Regions from separate parts of the Paenarthrobacter sp. NPDC089322 genome, predicted to be linked through region 1. Evidence: riboswitches for the same ligand, from Rfam matches in the RefSeq annotation. Region 1 holds a riboswitch; the other holds the start of a gene.
What was found. Region 1 has a riboswitch for glycine ahead of gcvP (aminomethyl-transferring glycine dehydrogenase). Riboswitches for the same ligand answer to the same signal wherever they lie in the genome.

Region 1 (7,547 bases):
GGAAATCGGCAGGACGCCGGCAGAACCGAAGCGGGATGCCGAGATGGCAACGCCATGGCCTTCCTCGTGCGCTTCCTTGGTGGCATCACCCGGCATAAACGGCGCCAGGTGTGCCTTCGCTGCAACAGGGCCCACGCCGGGTCCGCCGCCGCCGTGCGGGATGCAGAACGTCTTGTGCAGGTTCAAGTGGGACACGTCGCCGCCGAACTTGCCCGGCTGAGCCAGACCAACCAGGGCGTTCAGGTTCGCACCGTCGACGTACACCTGGCCGCCGGCCTCGTGGATGGCATCGCAGACCTCGCGGACGTCGGCGTCATATACACCGTGCGTGGACGGGTAAGTGATCATGATGCAGGAGAGCACGTCGCGGTTGGCTTCGATTTTCGCGGTCAGATCGGCGTGGTCGATGGTGCCGTCGGCAGCCGTGGCCACAACAACAACCTTCATTCCCGCGAGCACGGCCGAAGCCGCGTTCGTCCCGTGCGCCGATGCCGGGATCAGGCACACGTTGCGCTGGGAATCGCCGCGGGACAGGTGGTAGCCCCGGATCGCGAGCAGGCCTGCAAGCTCACCCTGGGAACCGGCGTTCGGCTGGATGGAAACCTGGTCATAGCCCGTGATCTCGGTCAGGTCGGCTTCCAGGCCATCAATCAGCTCGCGCCAACCAGCTGTCTGGGAATCCGGCGCGAACGGGTGGATGGAAGCGAACTCCGGCCAGGAAATGGCCTCCATTTCCGCCGTGGCGTTCAGCTTCATGGTGCACGAACCCAACGGGATCATGGTGCGGTCCAGTGCCAGGTCCCGGTCGGACAGCCTGCGGATGTAGCGCAACAGCTGCGTCTCGGAGCGGTGTGTGTTGAACACCGGGTGCTGCAGGAAATCAGAGGTCCGGACAACCGAGGAAGGGAGCTCAAACCCGGCCGCGTCCCCTACCGGACCCGCGCCGAAGGCGACGGCCACCGCGGAGAGGACTTCCGGCGTCGTGGTTTCATCGACGGAAACACCCACGGTGTCCTCGTCGATCCTGCGCAGGTTGATGCCGCGGGCTTCGGCCGCGCCGATCACCTTGTCGGCCTTGCCCGGGACGCGGACGGTGAGGGTGTCGAAGAAGGAATCAGAGACGAGTTCGCGGCCGGCCTTCTGGAGTGTGGCGGCCAAAACACGCGCGTGTCCGTGGACCGTTTCTGCGATTGCCTTCAGGCCGTCGGGGCCGTGGTAGACCGCGTACATCGAGGCTACGATCGCGAGCAATGCCTGGGCCGTGCAGATGTTGGACGTGGCCTTCTCGCGGCGGATGTGCTGCTCGCGGGTCTGCAGGGCGAGGCGGTAGGCGGGCACGCCGGCGTTGTCTTTCGACACACCCACGATGCGCCCCGGAAGCGTCCGCTCCATGCCCGTCCGGACCGCCATGTAAGCCGCGTGCGGGCCGCCGAAGAACAGCGGGACCCCGAAGCGCTGCGCGGTTCCGACGGCGATGTCGGCGCCTTGCTCGCCGGGAGGGGTGATGAGTGTGAGCGCCAGCAAATCGGCAGCAACCGTCACCAGGGCACCGCGCTCCTTCGCCGCGGCGATCACGGCGGAGTGGTCGAAGACCCGGCCCGAAACACCGGGCTGCTGCAGGACGATCCCGTTGATGTCGCCGTCGGGCAGCCCGGAGGACAAGTCCGCAACCTCAACCTCGAAGCCCAGCGCTTCCGCGCGGCCCTTCACGATCGCGATGGTCTGCGGGAGGAGGTCGGCGTCGAGGACAGTCTTGCCATCCTTCGCGGCCTTGTCCTTGTTCGCCCGGCGCATCAGCAGCACGGCCTCAGCCACGGCGGTGGCTTCATCCAGCAGGGAGGCGTTGGCGATCGGCAGTCCTGTGAGGTCCTGGACCATGGTTTGGAAGTTGAGCAGTGCCTCGAGGCGACCCTGCGAAATCTCGGGCTGGTACGGGGTGTATGCCGTGTACCAAGCGGGAGATTCGAGGATGTTGCGGCGGATCACCGGCGGCGTGACGGTGTCGTAGTAGCCCTGGCCGATCATCTGGACGGCTGTCTTGTTCTTGGCGGCCAGCTTGCGAAGCTCAGCGAGGACCTCGGTTTCGCTGAGCGCCTTCTGAAGCGTGAGCGGCGAGGATTGGCGGATGGAATCGGGGACGGCAACGTCCACAAGGCCGTCGACAGAGTCGTAGCCGATGGCCTTGAGCATGGTGTCAACGTCGGCCTGGCGGCGGGCGCCGATATGCCGGTCCGCGAAGGCGGTGGGGGTTGAGTGAACAGTCAAGAGGAACTCCATGATTCAGGCGCCGTGTGAGCGCCACGATGAATGTGGGTTCCTCCCCGCTCTGTATTGGACCTGAGAGATTCCGTGGACTGACTTTTTGGCCATGACCACTTGCACCGTCGGTGAGCCCGGTTGCCCGGACTGCTTTCCAGAGTTGCCTCGCCGCGGCGGTACATGGGCCTGAGAGATTCCTGGGGAGGATTTGCTCCTACGGCGCCTGACTGGATGTACCCGGCAGGACTCTCCCGCCGCAGATCAAAAGCGTTTGCGCCACCTGGGTGACACGGTTCACACCATAGCTGGTCCCCAGGAAGAAACGCAAGCAGCGCATCGAGCCTCAGCCGTCAGCTCCGCAGGGCTTCGTGGATCTGCAAGGCGAACCAGAGCTGCGCCACTGTGGACGTTTCGCCCATGTCCAACCCAGTCAGTTCGCCGATTTTCCGCATTCTGTAGATGATGGTCTGCCGGTGCGCGAACAGTGCTGCCGCCGTCTTTTGCCAGGAACGTTGTGAGTCCAGGTACGTCCGCAAAGTGATGAGAAGATCGCCTTCTTCGCTCTGCTCGTAGTCGAAGATCGGGCCCAGCAAGCGGCGAACCAAGGCCGCGCCTTCTTCGAAGCTGGTCAGTCCAAGCCAGGTGGGACCCTCAGCGTAACGGGCAAGGCCAAGCTCGTTGGCCCGCGCTGATCCGAGGGACCAGAGTGACTCCTGCAGGGCGCGCTGGATAGCGGCGACACCTGCACGGGAACTGACGCCGATGCTCACGTTGGCCCCTGCGCAGTGGGCCAACGCATCGTCCGCAACATCGGCGGCGAGGACAACGTGCAGACGGTTGTTCCGCCTGAGCGATGCCGCTGCAAGGCCGTGCCGCCAAAGGTCGATGTGCACGCTGGCCAGCCCGCCGCCGTCGGGCTTTGAATCGCCGTCGGGCTTTGAATCGACGCCGGGCGTTGAATCGCCGCCGCCCGCAGAGCCGATGCCCTCCGCTGAGATCGAGGCGACCACAAAGTCCTGGGGCGGAACATCGAAAGCGACCATCCTGCTTTCCATTTCCGCGGTCCCCAAACGGCCATCAAACGCCTGCAGCAGGAACTCTCCCGCCAGCCGGTGCCGGCCTTCCAGCGACAGCACGATGCGCGAAAGTTGCAGTCCCAGCACGGTTGCGGCGTGCAGGAGTACGACGGCGTCCGGGTGCGGTTCGCTGTTGGGCAGCACCACCAGAAGCGCGTTCGAGTGGGTGGGAATGTCCATGGTCAGGACGTGTCGGCCGCGGATGCGGTGCCATTGGAAATTCTTCCCCGTCACGGAGGCATGGCCGGGAAGCGGAGACCATTCCTCGGCGAGGAACACCGGAAGGGGTTGCCCGTCGGGATGCCAGGGGTGAAGGCAGCGGCGGTCCACGATGAACAGTTCCGCGTCGAGTTCCGTGGCCAGCCGCTGGACGAGGCTTTGCCAATGGTCTTCCGAAGCGCCGGCGGTCCTCAACAAGTCATAGACCCGTGCCGTTTGCCGCAACCGCCGCGACTCCTCCAGCAGCGAAGACTCGGCAACCGAGCGGGCGATCGCGATGAAGGGAAGGGGATACGGGATGGTGATCAGCGGAAGGGGCAAGCTGTCGCATGCGGCCAGGAACTCGGACTGCAACGTAGGCGCATGCATTTTCTCGCCGATGGCCAAAGCGCTGGCTCCGGAGTCCACCAACGCCTCCGCGAGCGCCACCTGCCCCGCAGCGTCAGCCGGGATGGACATCCCGTTGGTCATCATGAGCTCTCCGCCGGTCACCCACTCCCACAGCCTGGGGAGGTCCGATGTGTGGGCCCAGGTGATGCGGTTGTCGCCGCCTCGGAATCCTGCCAGAAGGGTAAGTCCGAGCTGCGGTTCGGCCACGAGTTCGGAGACTGTGATCGCCATGAGGAGCTTCTCTTCCTTGCGTTTTCGGGGACTTAGACGTTTGTCTAAGTGCCTCGGCCATTTGTAGTCAATGTACCGCTATCCTGCGTGATGCGTGTCACCAAGAATTGGATTACGTACTTCCCGCTCAACGGCGAGCACCCCAGCAATCGAAGGAACCAGCCATGACAACGCACCAGCCCGTAGGCCCTGTCGACGCAACGAAAGTTCCCCGTTACGCCGGCCTCGGCACCTTCGCCCGGCTCCCCCAAATCGACCGCGTACCGGACTACGACATCGCAATTGTCGGCGTACCGTTCGACGGCGGAACCTCCTTCCGGCCAGGCGCCCGTTTTGGTCCTGCCGCAGTCCGGGAAGCGTCGCGGCTCCTCCGCCCCGGCTACCACCCGGAGCTCGACGTCGAGCCAGTGTACGAAGCCCAAGTGGTGGACGCCGGAGACATCGCCTGCACTCCCTACGACATCACCCGCGCGGTCCGCGAGATCGAGGAGCAGGCGCTGCCTCTGATCAGCGAGGAGAAGAAACTCATCTCCATCGGCGGCGACCACACGATCGCCCTGCCCATGCTGCGGGCGCTGAACAAAGTTCATGGACCGGTGGCTTTGCTGCACTTCGACGCCCACCTGGACACGTGGGATACGTACTTCGACCAGCCCGTCACGCACGGCACCATCTTCCGGAGGGCCTTCGAGGAGGGCCTGCTTGTGGAGGACAAATCGATGCACGTGGGAATCCGCGGTCCGGTGTATGACCGCAACGATTTCCTCCGCGACCACGAATTCGGGTTCCAGATCATCCGCTGTTCCGACCTCGACGTCATCGGTGTTCCGGCGGCGATTGAGCGCGTCAAGGATCGTCTCGGGGACACACCGGTGTACGTCTCAATCGACATCGACGTCCTGGATCCGTCCTATGCCCCCGGCACGGGAACACCGGAGATGGGCGGGCTTCACTCCCGCGAACTCCTGGCCTTGCTCCGCGGACTGGATGGCATCAACATCGTGGGTGCCGACGTCGTGGAAGTCGCCCCGGCCTACGACCACGCCGACATCACCACGGTCGCTGCCGCCACCCTTGTCTTCGACCTCCTCGCTTTGATGGTCAACCGCAGCAAGGCAGCGGGCCGTCCCGACCGCGAGCTTCAAACAGTTTCAAGGAGCGCATGATGACCGCGCCAGTAGCCCCCGCCGAGGTGCCCCGCCTCGAGGACAAAACCATCCAGCCCATTCCCCTCAATGAACGGCACGGCAAGGCCCGGGATCTCTTCACCATTTGGTTCGGCTCAAACATCATGATCATGACCATCGTGACCGGCGGGCTGGCCACCACGGTCTTCGGATTGAACTTCGTGCCCGCGGTGCTTGGCATCATTATCGGCAACGTTGTGGGCGGCATCTTCATGGCCCTCCACTCCGCCCAAGGACCCCAGCTCGGCGTGGCCCAAATGATCCAGACCCGCGGCCAGTTCGGGTCGTTCGGTGCTTTGCTGATCGTTGTCATCGTTGTGGTCATGTACGTCGGTTTCTTCGCCGCGAACCTGGTCTTCGGCGGCGAAGCCATGGCAGCAGTCAGTCCGGGCATGAGCGTGGACACGGGCATCGTCATCATCGGCATCGTCAGCGTCATCGCCACGATCTTCGGTTACCGCCTCATCCACGCGTATGCACGCATCCTGAGCGTCGCTGCGGGGCTGGCCTTGCTGCTGGCGTTCGCCTGGATCCTGTTTGTCCACGGCCTTCCTGCCGACTTCCTGGACCAAGGCAGCTTCAACTGGGTGGGCTTCATGGGAACCATCTCGGTTTCAGCGCTGTGGCAGCTGGCCTACGCCCCCTACGTTTCCGACTATTCCCGCTACATGCCACAAGGCACCGGCTCCGCGCCCGCGTTCTGGGCGTCCTACTCCGGGTGCGTGCTGGGAACCTTGTTCCCCATGCTCCTCGGTGCACTCGTAGGTACCTTGGCCGTCGCACTGAGCGCCAACGGTGACGTTGAGATCGTAGGCAGCCTGGGTGCCCTGCTTCAGCCGTGGACCCTGCTGATCGTTGGTATTTTCTGCCTGGGGGTCGCGGCGTCCAATGCCATGAACCTGTACTGCGGCGTCCTGTGCACCCTCACCATCGGGCAAACGTTCAAGCCGACGTGGCTGCCGCACGCCCGGACCCGCAGCATCGCCGCAGTCATCCTTTTCGTCGTTGCCGTCAGCATCGCCCTGTTTGCCCGCGACAATTTCATCCTCTTCTACACCAACTTCCTGTCCTTCCTGATGTACGTCCTGGTTCCGTGGACGGCCATAAACCTGGTGGACTACTACCTGCTGCGGCACGGCGACTACCGCGTGGATGATTTCTTCAAGCGCGACGGCGGCGTGTACGGGCGGTTCAATTGGGTCGCCATCGGCTCCTACGTAGCAGGCGCCTTGATCCAGGTTCCGTTCTCCGCCACCGCCGTATACACCGGCCCGCTGGCTGCAGCGATGGGCGGCGTCGACATCTCCTGGCTCGTTGGCCTGGTGGTGGTAGCCCCGCTCTACTACACCGCTGCTCGGCTCTTCCCAAAGAAGACAGAAGCGGCCCCCTTTCCTTACAACCCCCTTACCCCCGACCTCATCTGAAAGCGACACGCCATGACCACCACCCAGTCCGAAACATTCACTGTCCGACGCGCCGCTGCGGGCTCCGCAGGCGAATCGGCCCCTTCCCAGCTGCCGCTGCCTCCAGGCGGGCACTTCATCGCCGGCTCGTTCGTCCCCGGCGCCTCGTTTCAAACCATCGATGTGATGAACCCTGCCACCGAGGAAGTCATCGCATCAGTCCTTGCCGGAACCGCCGCGGACGTCGACACCGCCGTGGCCGCCGCCGTCGAGGCCCAGAAAACCTGGGGTTCAACCACACCGAAGCAACGCGCGGACGTGCTGAACCTGATCGCGAACATCATCGAGGCCAACCGGGAGACGTTCGAGGTGATCGAGTCCGCCAACACCGGCAAGCCCCGCACCGTGGCGGAAGACGACGTCACCAGCACCATCGATACCTTCCGTTTCATGGCGGGCGCGTCCCGGACCCTGACCTCAATGGCAGGCGGCGACTACGCAACCGGCCACACCTCCGTAATCCTCCGCGAACCCGTAGGGGTGGTTGGCGTCATCACTCCGTGGAACTATCCGCTGCTCATGGCGGCATGGAAAATCGCTCCGATCCTGGCTGCCGGCAACAGCATCGTCATGAAGCCCTCGGAACAGACTCCCCTGTCCACCTTGAAGCTGGCCGAAGTGCTCGCCGGGCGAATTCCGGACGGGATCCTCAACGTCGTGACCGGCCAGGGTCGGACTGTGGGCCAGCGGCTTTCGGAACATCCATCGGTTGCGTTGGTGGC
Region 2 (7,547 bases), on a different contig from region 1:
GCAGCCGTGGCCACGACCACAACCTTCATGCCGGCGAGCACGGCCGAAGCCGCGTTCGTCCCGTGGGCGGAGGCCGGGATCAGGCACACGTTGCGCTGATCATCGCCGCGGGACAGGTGGTAGCCCCGGATCGCGAGCAGGCCTGCAAGCTCACCCTGGGAACCGGCGTTCGGCTGGATGGAAACCTGGTCATAGCCGGTGATCTCCGTCAGCTGTGCCTCAAGGTCGGCAATCAGTTCGCGCCAACCAGCCGTCTGGGAATCCGGAGCGAAGGGGTGGATCGAGGCGAACTCGGGCCAGGAAATGGCCTCCATCTCCGCCGTGGCGTTCAGCTTCATGGTGCAGGAACCCAGCGGGATCATGGTGCGGTCCAGCGCGAGGTCGCGGTCCGAAAGCTTGCGGATGTAGCGGAGCAACTGGGTCTCGGAACGGTGGGTGTTGAACACCGGGTGCTGCAGGTATCCGCTGGAACGCTCAACGGAAGCCTCAAGCGCGAAGCCTTCAACGGCTTCACTGACCGAAGCGCCAAAGACGTCAGCGACGTCGGCGACAACCGCCGTCGTGGTTGTCTCGTCTACGGAGATGCCCACCATGTCAGCGTCGATGCTGCGCAGGTTGATACCGCGCGCCTCGGCAGCAGCCACCAGGGATGCGGCCTTGCCGGGAACGCGGACGGTGATGGTGTCGAAGAAGGAGCCGTGCAGGACCTCAACGCCTGCCGCCTTCAAGGAAGCAGCCAGCGTGCGGGCATGGCCATGAGCCGTCTCGGCAATGGCCTTCAGGCCTTCCGGACCGTGGTAGACAGCGTACATCGACGCGACGATGGCCAGGAGGGCCTGCGCGGTGCAGATGTTGGAGGTCGCCTTCTCGCGGCGGATGTGCTGTTCACGGGTCTGGAGCGCCAAGCGGTAGGCGGGGACGCCGGCGTCGTCCTTGGAAACGCCCACCAGACGGCCGGGCATGGAACGCTCGAGCCCCTTCTGGACCGCCATGTACGCGGCGTGCGGGCCGCCAAAGAAGAGCGGGACGCCCAGGCGCTGCGCGGAACCGACGGCGATGTCGGCGCCCTGCTCGCCCGGAGGGGTGATGAGTGTGAGGGACAGGAGGTCGGCGGCAACGGTGACCAAGGCACCGCGCTCCTTCGCTTCGGCGATCACGGCGGAGTGGTCGAACACGCGGCCGGACACGCCGGGCTGCTGCAGGACGATCCCGTTGATGGCACCTTCCGGAAGGCCCTCGGAAAGGTCGGCAATTTCCACCTCGAAACCGAGGGCTTCGGCACGGCCCTTCACGATCGCGATGGTCTGCGGGAGGCAATCGGCGTCGAGGACCGTCTTGCCGTCCTGGGCTGCCTTGTTCTTGTTCGCCCGGCGCATCATGAGGACGGCCTCGGCCACGGCGGTGGCTTCATCGAGCAGGGAGGCGTTCGCGATCGGGAGTCCCACCAGGTCTTGGACCATGGTCTGGAAGTTCAGCAGTGCTTCGAGGCGGCCCTGCGAGATTTCAGGCTGGTACGGGGTGTAGGCCGTGTACCAGGCCGGGGATTCAAGGATGTTGCGGCGGATCACCGGAGGGGTGATGGTGTCGAAGTAGCCCTGGCCGATCATCTGGACAGCCGTCTTGTTCTTCGCTGCAAGCTTACGGAGCTCCGCGAGGACTTCTACCTCACTCAGAGCGTTCTGCAGGGTCAGTGCCACGTCCTGGCGGATGTCGTTGGGAACCGCGGTGTCGACCAGCGAGTCGACAGTGTCGTAGCCGACCGACTTCAGCATGGTCTCAATGTCGGCCTGGCGGCGGGCACCGATATGCCGGTCGACGAAGGTTGTGGAGGCAGAACTAACCGTCACGAAGGAACTCCAATACTTGGGCGGCGTTTGGGTACGCCGCAGCGACTCGGGTTCCTCCCCGCTCTGTATTGGACCTGAGAGTTTCCGCGTGTTGTTTACACAACCAGCCGCTTGCACCGTCGGTGAGCACAGCATTCAGGGCGCCGGTGGTGACGCCTGGATGCCTGCTGCTTTCCAGAGTTGCCTCGCCGCGGCGGTGCGTGGGCCTGAGAGATTCCTGGGGAGGATTTGCTCCTACGGCGCCTGCATCTCGTGCTTGCAGGACTCTCCCGCCGCAGATCAAAGGCTTATTAAGTTGTCGGCGGGTGCTGGGAAGGCACGCCACCAAGGCTTAATTGTCCTATGCGGCGGGCGCCGCCGCAAATGGTGAGGGAGGGCTACTTTCGCAGCCGCTGCAGCACGTTCAGGAGGATTTCGACGTCGGCCTCCCGCCCGCCGTCGGCAGCTTCCTGTCCGCCCTCGAAGATGGCGTTGAAGTACAGGCCGTCGCCCATGTAACTGACCGCTTTGGCGACTTCCGGGCCGACATCCACGGCAAGGACGTCCAGCCACCGCTGCTGGATGGCCGCGAACCGCCGTCGGGTTTCCTCATGCGCCACCTCGGCAAGCCGGGTGGCAGCCACGAACGCCCGGTCCATGGGAGTACCGGCCCACAGCGATGAGCGGATGAAGTATGCGGCGGCGCCATCAGGAGCCACCTTCATCTGCTCGGTATCTTCCAGCGCGAGGTAATCCAGGCGTTCCAGTAGCGCGCTGATGAGCGCTTCCTTATTGGGGAAGTGGTAGAGCAGCCCGCCTTTGGAAACGCCCGCCCGTTTGGCGACCGCGTCCAGGGTGGCAGCCCGCTCCCCTACCTCAATGAGGAGGGCTTCGAAGGCGTCCAGCACGGAGTCCTTGGCTACTGGTTTTCGTGGCATGGGTTCAATCATTCCCTATCAGACATGCAGTTTCGAAGTTGAAACTATACCGTCCAGACGGTACAGTAATCGTCATGTTCACGTCGTCCTCCACCCCTGCACCCCGCTCAGCTCGTCCCATCAAGGGCACGGCAGCTCCGTGGCGTGACTGGATGGCCCTGACACTCCTGATGTTCCCGGTGCTGCTGGTGGCCGTCGACAACACCGCGCTCACGTTCGCCCTGCCCGAAATCGCGCGTTCGTTGGACGTTGGCGGCGTACAGCTCCTGTGGATCATTGACGCCTACCCCCTCGTGCTGGCAGCGCTGTTGGTTTCCATGGGCAACCTCGGGGACAGGATCGGACGACGGCGGCTGCTCCTGGTCGGCAGCACCGGCTTTGCTGCGGTTTCGGCTGCTACGGCGTTCGCGCCTTCCGCTGAATGGCTTATCGCCGGACGCGCCGCCCTTGGGGTCTTCGGCGCCATGCTGATGCCCTCAACCCTGTCCTTGATCCGGAACATCTTCACCGATCCGAACCGTCGCAGGCTTGCGATCGCCGTCTGGGCTGCCGGTTTCTCCGGCGGTGCCGCACTGGGCCCGATCTTCGGCGGCTGGCTCGTGGAGCATTTCTGGTGGGGTGCCGTCTTCCTTGTGGCAACGTTCCTCCTGCTCCCGCTCCTCGCTTTCGGTAAGGCCCTCATTCCGGAGTCGAAGGACGCCAACCCGGGCCGTGTGGACATGCCCAGCATTGCTCTCTCCGTCCTGACCATGGCTCCGTTCGTCTACGGCATCAAGGAATCCGCCGTGCACGGCTTCGGAGTTTCGGCCATGGCCTTCATGGTCTTCGGGGTGGCCATGGGTGTCCTGTTCGTTCGTCGCCAGAGGCAACTCCAAAGCCCGATGCTGGATGTCCAACTTTTCGGCAACAAGGTGTTCAGCACGGCCATCGTGGCCAACGTCCTGTCCCTGTTCTCCATGACCGGCTTCATCTACTTCTTCGCACAACACCTCCAGCTCGTTGAAGGCCAGTCACCCATGGAGGCCGGCATCGCCATGATTCCGGCCCTCCTGGCCACGATCATTGCCGGCCTGTTGGTTGTGCCACTGGTCAAACGGATCAGGCCGGGATTCGTGGTGGCCGGCGGGTTGAGCCTGAGTGCTGTGGGTTATCTCGTGGCCACCATGGGTGATCACGGCAGCGGCCCTGTATTCCTGCTGTCAGCCTTGACGGTCCTGGCCGTGGGTGTCGGCGCGGCAGAGACCATCTCCAACGATCTGATCCTCGCCTCCGTACCGGCCGAGAAGTCCGGAGCCGCATCCGCGATTTCGGAGACCGGCTATGAGCTCGGTTCGCTCCTCGGTACGGCCGTTCTGGGCTCCATCCTGACGGCTTCCTACCAGCACAACCTGGTCATCCCGGACGGCTTGTCCTCGCAAGCTGCCGGAAAGTCGAGTGAGACACTGGCCGGTGCCGTGGACGCTGCTGCTGCACTGCCCGCGCCCCTGTCGGAAGCCTTGACGACAGCCGCACGGGTTGCCTTCGAATCGGGTGTCCACATCACGGCGGCGATTGGGCTGGTACTGATGGCAGGCGCGGCGGTGCTTGCCGCCGTCGTACTCCGGCGTGTGCCCAAGGCGCAGTAAGCCGCAGCCGAGGCCTCACAACGCGTCAGTCGGGGCAGCTTTGTTGTCCACTTGTGCTGTCAGTTCGTCGATCCGGTCCAGGGCATCGCTCAGCCGCCCAACTGTTTCCCACAGTCCGGGGTGCTGCGACCGGACTTCTTCAAGCGGGGTCCCGTCCTTTGCAAGGGCAGCGAGATCGAAACTGACGTTGGTGCGCGCTCCGGCAATGGCCGCCCGGAGCGCCCCGAACGCCACCACCACATCGGCAATGAGTGCCGGATTTCCGTTTGCTGCAAGCCAGCCCAAATCCTCGATGGCATCCATCGCCTGTTCGCCCAATGCAGCGGAAGCCTTCGCCGCCTTCACGGATGCCTGATGGATGGCTTCCTCGCGCCCGGGGCCCGGGGCCAGTCGGAACGCCGCACCAAAAGCCTTGGAAGCAACCGAATCCTCATCCGCCAACCGAAGGGCAGCCTCCCGCAGAGTGCGTGCCCTGCCCAGCAACTCCTCTCCCGCATTGTCGGAGTAACCCGCGACCATGGAGGTCAGGGAGGCAGCGATGGCCAGCATCACTCCTGTCCCGGCCCCACCCCCGGGCGAACCGCTGGATTGGGCCAAACCTTCGGTCCATTCCTCCACCGTGGAATTCTGCGTGGTGATCTCATCGGAAGCAGCCATGCAGCCCAGTCTGTCATTGTGGAGCCTGTTCTGCGCTCCAATCACGTGCGATAACACGTGGATCGGGCCTGACAACGCATGAGCTTCCCGGGCCAACAACGGTCCCGCTCGATACACTGGCCGGACCCGGGCGTTGAACAGTAGGGGCAGACCTCATGAACATTGACCTTGAAGAGCTTTATCGCGACCTGCATGCGAATCCTGAACTGTCCTTCCAGGAGGTCAGAACCGCCGACATCGTCAGCGGCCACCTCGAGGACCTGGGGTTGCTGGTGCATCGGGCCATTGGAAAGACAGGCGTAGTGGGCGTCCTGGACAACGGACCGGGCCCTGTGGTCATGCTTCGTGCCGACATGGACGCCTTGCCCGTCAAGGAAGCAACCGGACTGGACTACGCAAGTGCGGCAGTCGGCGTCGACCATGACGGGCGGGAGGTACCTGTCATGCACGCGTGCGGCCACGACGTGCACGTCACATGCCTCATCGGCGCCGTGGAAACCCTTGCACGGAACAAACATGACTGGCAAGGAACCCTCATCGCAGTGTTCCAGCCGGCCGAAGAATGGGGCGGAGGTGCGCAGGCGATGGTCGCGGACGGGCTCTACGATGCGGTGCCCAAACCGGACATCGTCCTGGGCCAGCACGTTGCACCCTTCCCTGCCGGCTGGTTTGGCGTCCGCCCGGGCGTCGCCATGGCATCGGCCGACTCCCTTAACGTGACCCTTCATGGGCGCGGCGGCCATGGATCCCGCCCTGAAACCACCGTCGATCCTGTGCTCATGGCTGCCGCGGCAACCATGCGCCTGCAGGGAGTGGTATCCCGCGAACTCGCCGCCAGTGACGCTGCTGTGGTGACGGTCGGCCAAATCCACGCCGGAACCAAGAACAACATCATTCCCGAAACGGCGACGCTGGGGCTTAGTATCCGGTCCTTCAGCGAATCCACGCGCGATAAGGTGCTCGGCTCCATTGAGCGCATCGTCCGCAGTGAGGCAGCAGCCTCCGATGCGCCCAAGGAACCGGATTTCCATTACGAAGAACGCTTCCCGCTGACAGTGAACAACGAACCTGCGGCAAACCGGATCACTGCGGCTTTCCGCGCTGCTTTCGGGGACAACAAGGTGATCGACCCAGGACCGGTTTCAGGCAGCGAAGACGTAGGAGAACTCGCAACAGCTGCCGGCGCGCCGTTGGTCTACTGGTTCCTGGGCGGCATCGATGAATCCTACGCCCGGCAGTGGGCCGACCAGGGCAGGCTTCCGGAGGACGTTCCTTCCAACCACTCGCCGTATTTCGCCCCGGTCATCCAACCCACGCTCACGTTCGGCACGGAAGCCTTGGTCACGGCGGCGCGCGAGTTCCTTGCCGCACCCAAGTAGGTCGCAGTTGTGCGCGTTTTGAGCCGTCAAAACGCGCACTAATGCGACTCAGATGGGGTAGAGGCTAAGAGCGCAGCGTCGGCGTCACGGAGGACCTTCGCAGCTACCTCGAGGCCTTCGATCCTGCCGAGGGAGACGTCCTCGTGCTCGATGTTGACCAGCATGTCGGGGTCCACCTCGCGGAGCGCTCGGAGGAACTCGGTCCAGTAGGCAGTGTCGTGTCCACGGCCCAGGGCGACGAAATCCCAGGCAGAGTTCTTGGGCCACTCGTTGGCCCATTCGTCGCCGCCCAGGTTGGTCCGATTCTCGTCCGGAGCGAGGCGTCGGAAGCTGTTGTCCAGCACACCGTAAAGGGCTGCGTTGTCTTTGTTGACGCGGACGTCCTTGGCTGCGGCTTGGAACACGAGCGGGCCGAGTTCGCGTACCACGGCCACTGGATCCATCTGCTGCCAGAACAGGTGCGAGGCGTCCAGTTCCACGCCAACGTGCGTGGCCCCGGTGAGTTCGACGAGCTTGTATACATCCGCAGTGTTGAACACAATGTTCTGCGGGTGCAGCTCCAATGCCACCTTGACTCCGTGGTCCGCTGCAAGTCGGTCGGTTTCCTTCCAGAAGTCCGCGGCTAAGCCCCACTGGTAATCAAGGACGTCCAAGGCCGCGGAGTTCCAGGCGTTGACCACCCAGTTGACTGTGGTTGCACCGGGTTCGCCGCCGGGAAGGCCGGACATCGTCACCACGCGGTTCTGGCCGAGCCGGTGGGCCAGGCGGATGGAACGCCGGATGTCCTCGGCGTGCTTTTCACCGATCTCCCGGCGAGGGTGCAGTGGGTTGCCGTTGCAGTTCAGGCCTGCGATGGACACACCCGTGCCTTCGAAGATCGCCAGGTAGTCATCCCGTGCAGCGTCGCTTACCAGGATCTGGTCGAAGGTGGGCACGTGCACGGCCGGCAGGAAGCCGCCGGTGTTGATCTCGATGCCCGTCAGCCCAAGGTCGGCAATGACCTTCAAGGCTTCGGGAAGCGGCCGGTCGTGCAGGATTGCGTTGTAGACGCCGAGCTTCATAGCGTGATCTTCTTTCCGTTGTTCAGGGCGGACTCGGTGACGGCGGCGAGGAGTTCCATGT

Region 2: linked by a shared signal. The riboswitch ahead of gcvP (aminomethyl-transferring glycine dehydrogenase) and the one ahead of gcvP (aminomethyl-transferring glycine dehydrogenase) in region 1 are both predicted to bind glycine.

What each region holds. Positions count from the first base shown of each region.
Region 1 is NZ_JBFBGW010000027.1:5,494-13,040, forward strand. Features, by position in the region: gene gcvP (aminomethyl-transferring glycine dehydrogenase) at 1-2,265, opposite strand, end outside; glycine riboswitch at 2,424-2,523, opposite strand; gene AB0N65_RS19370 (PucR family transcriptional regulator) at 2,610-4,175, opposite strand; gene speB (agmatinase) at 4,340-5,341, shown strand; gene AB0N65_RS19380 (cytosine permease) at 5,338-6,786, shown strand; gene AB0N65_RS19385 (aldehyde dehydrogenase family protein) at 6,799-7,547, shown strand, end outside.
Region 2 is NZ_JBFBGW010000004.1:44,205-51,751, reverse strand. Features, by position in the region: gene gcvP (aminomethyl-transferring glycine dehydrogenase) at 1-1,847, opposite strand, end outside; glycine riboswitch at 2,032-2,129, opposite strand; gene AB0N65_RS05915 (helix-turn-helix domain-containing protein) at 2,225-2,764, opposite strand; gene AB0N65_RS05910 (MFS transporter) at 2,839-4,389, shown strand; gene AB0N65_RS05905 (cyclodeaminase/cyclohydrolase family protein) at 4,405-5,046, opposite strand; gene AB0N65_RS05900 (amidohydrolase) at 5,202-6,425, shown strand; gene AB0N65_RS05895 (sugar phosphate isomerase/epimerase) at 6,464-7,486, opposite strand; gene AB0N65_RS05890 (Gfo/Idh/MocA family oxidoreductase) at 7,483-7,547, opposite strand, start outside.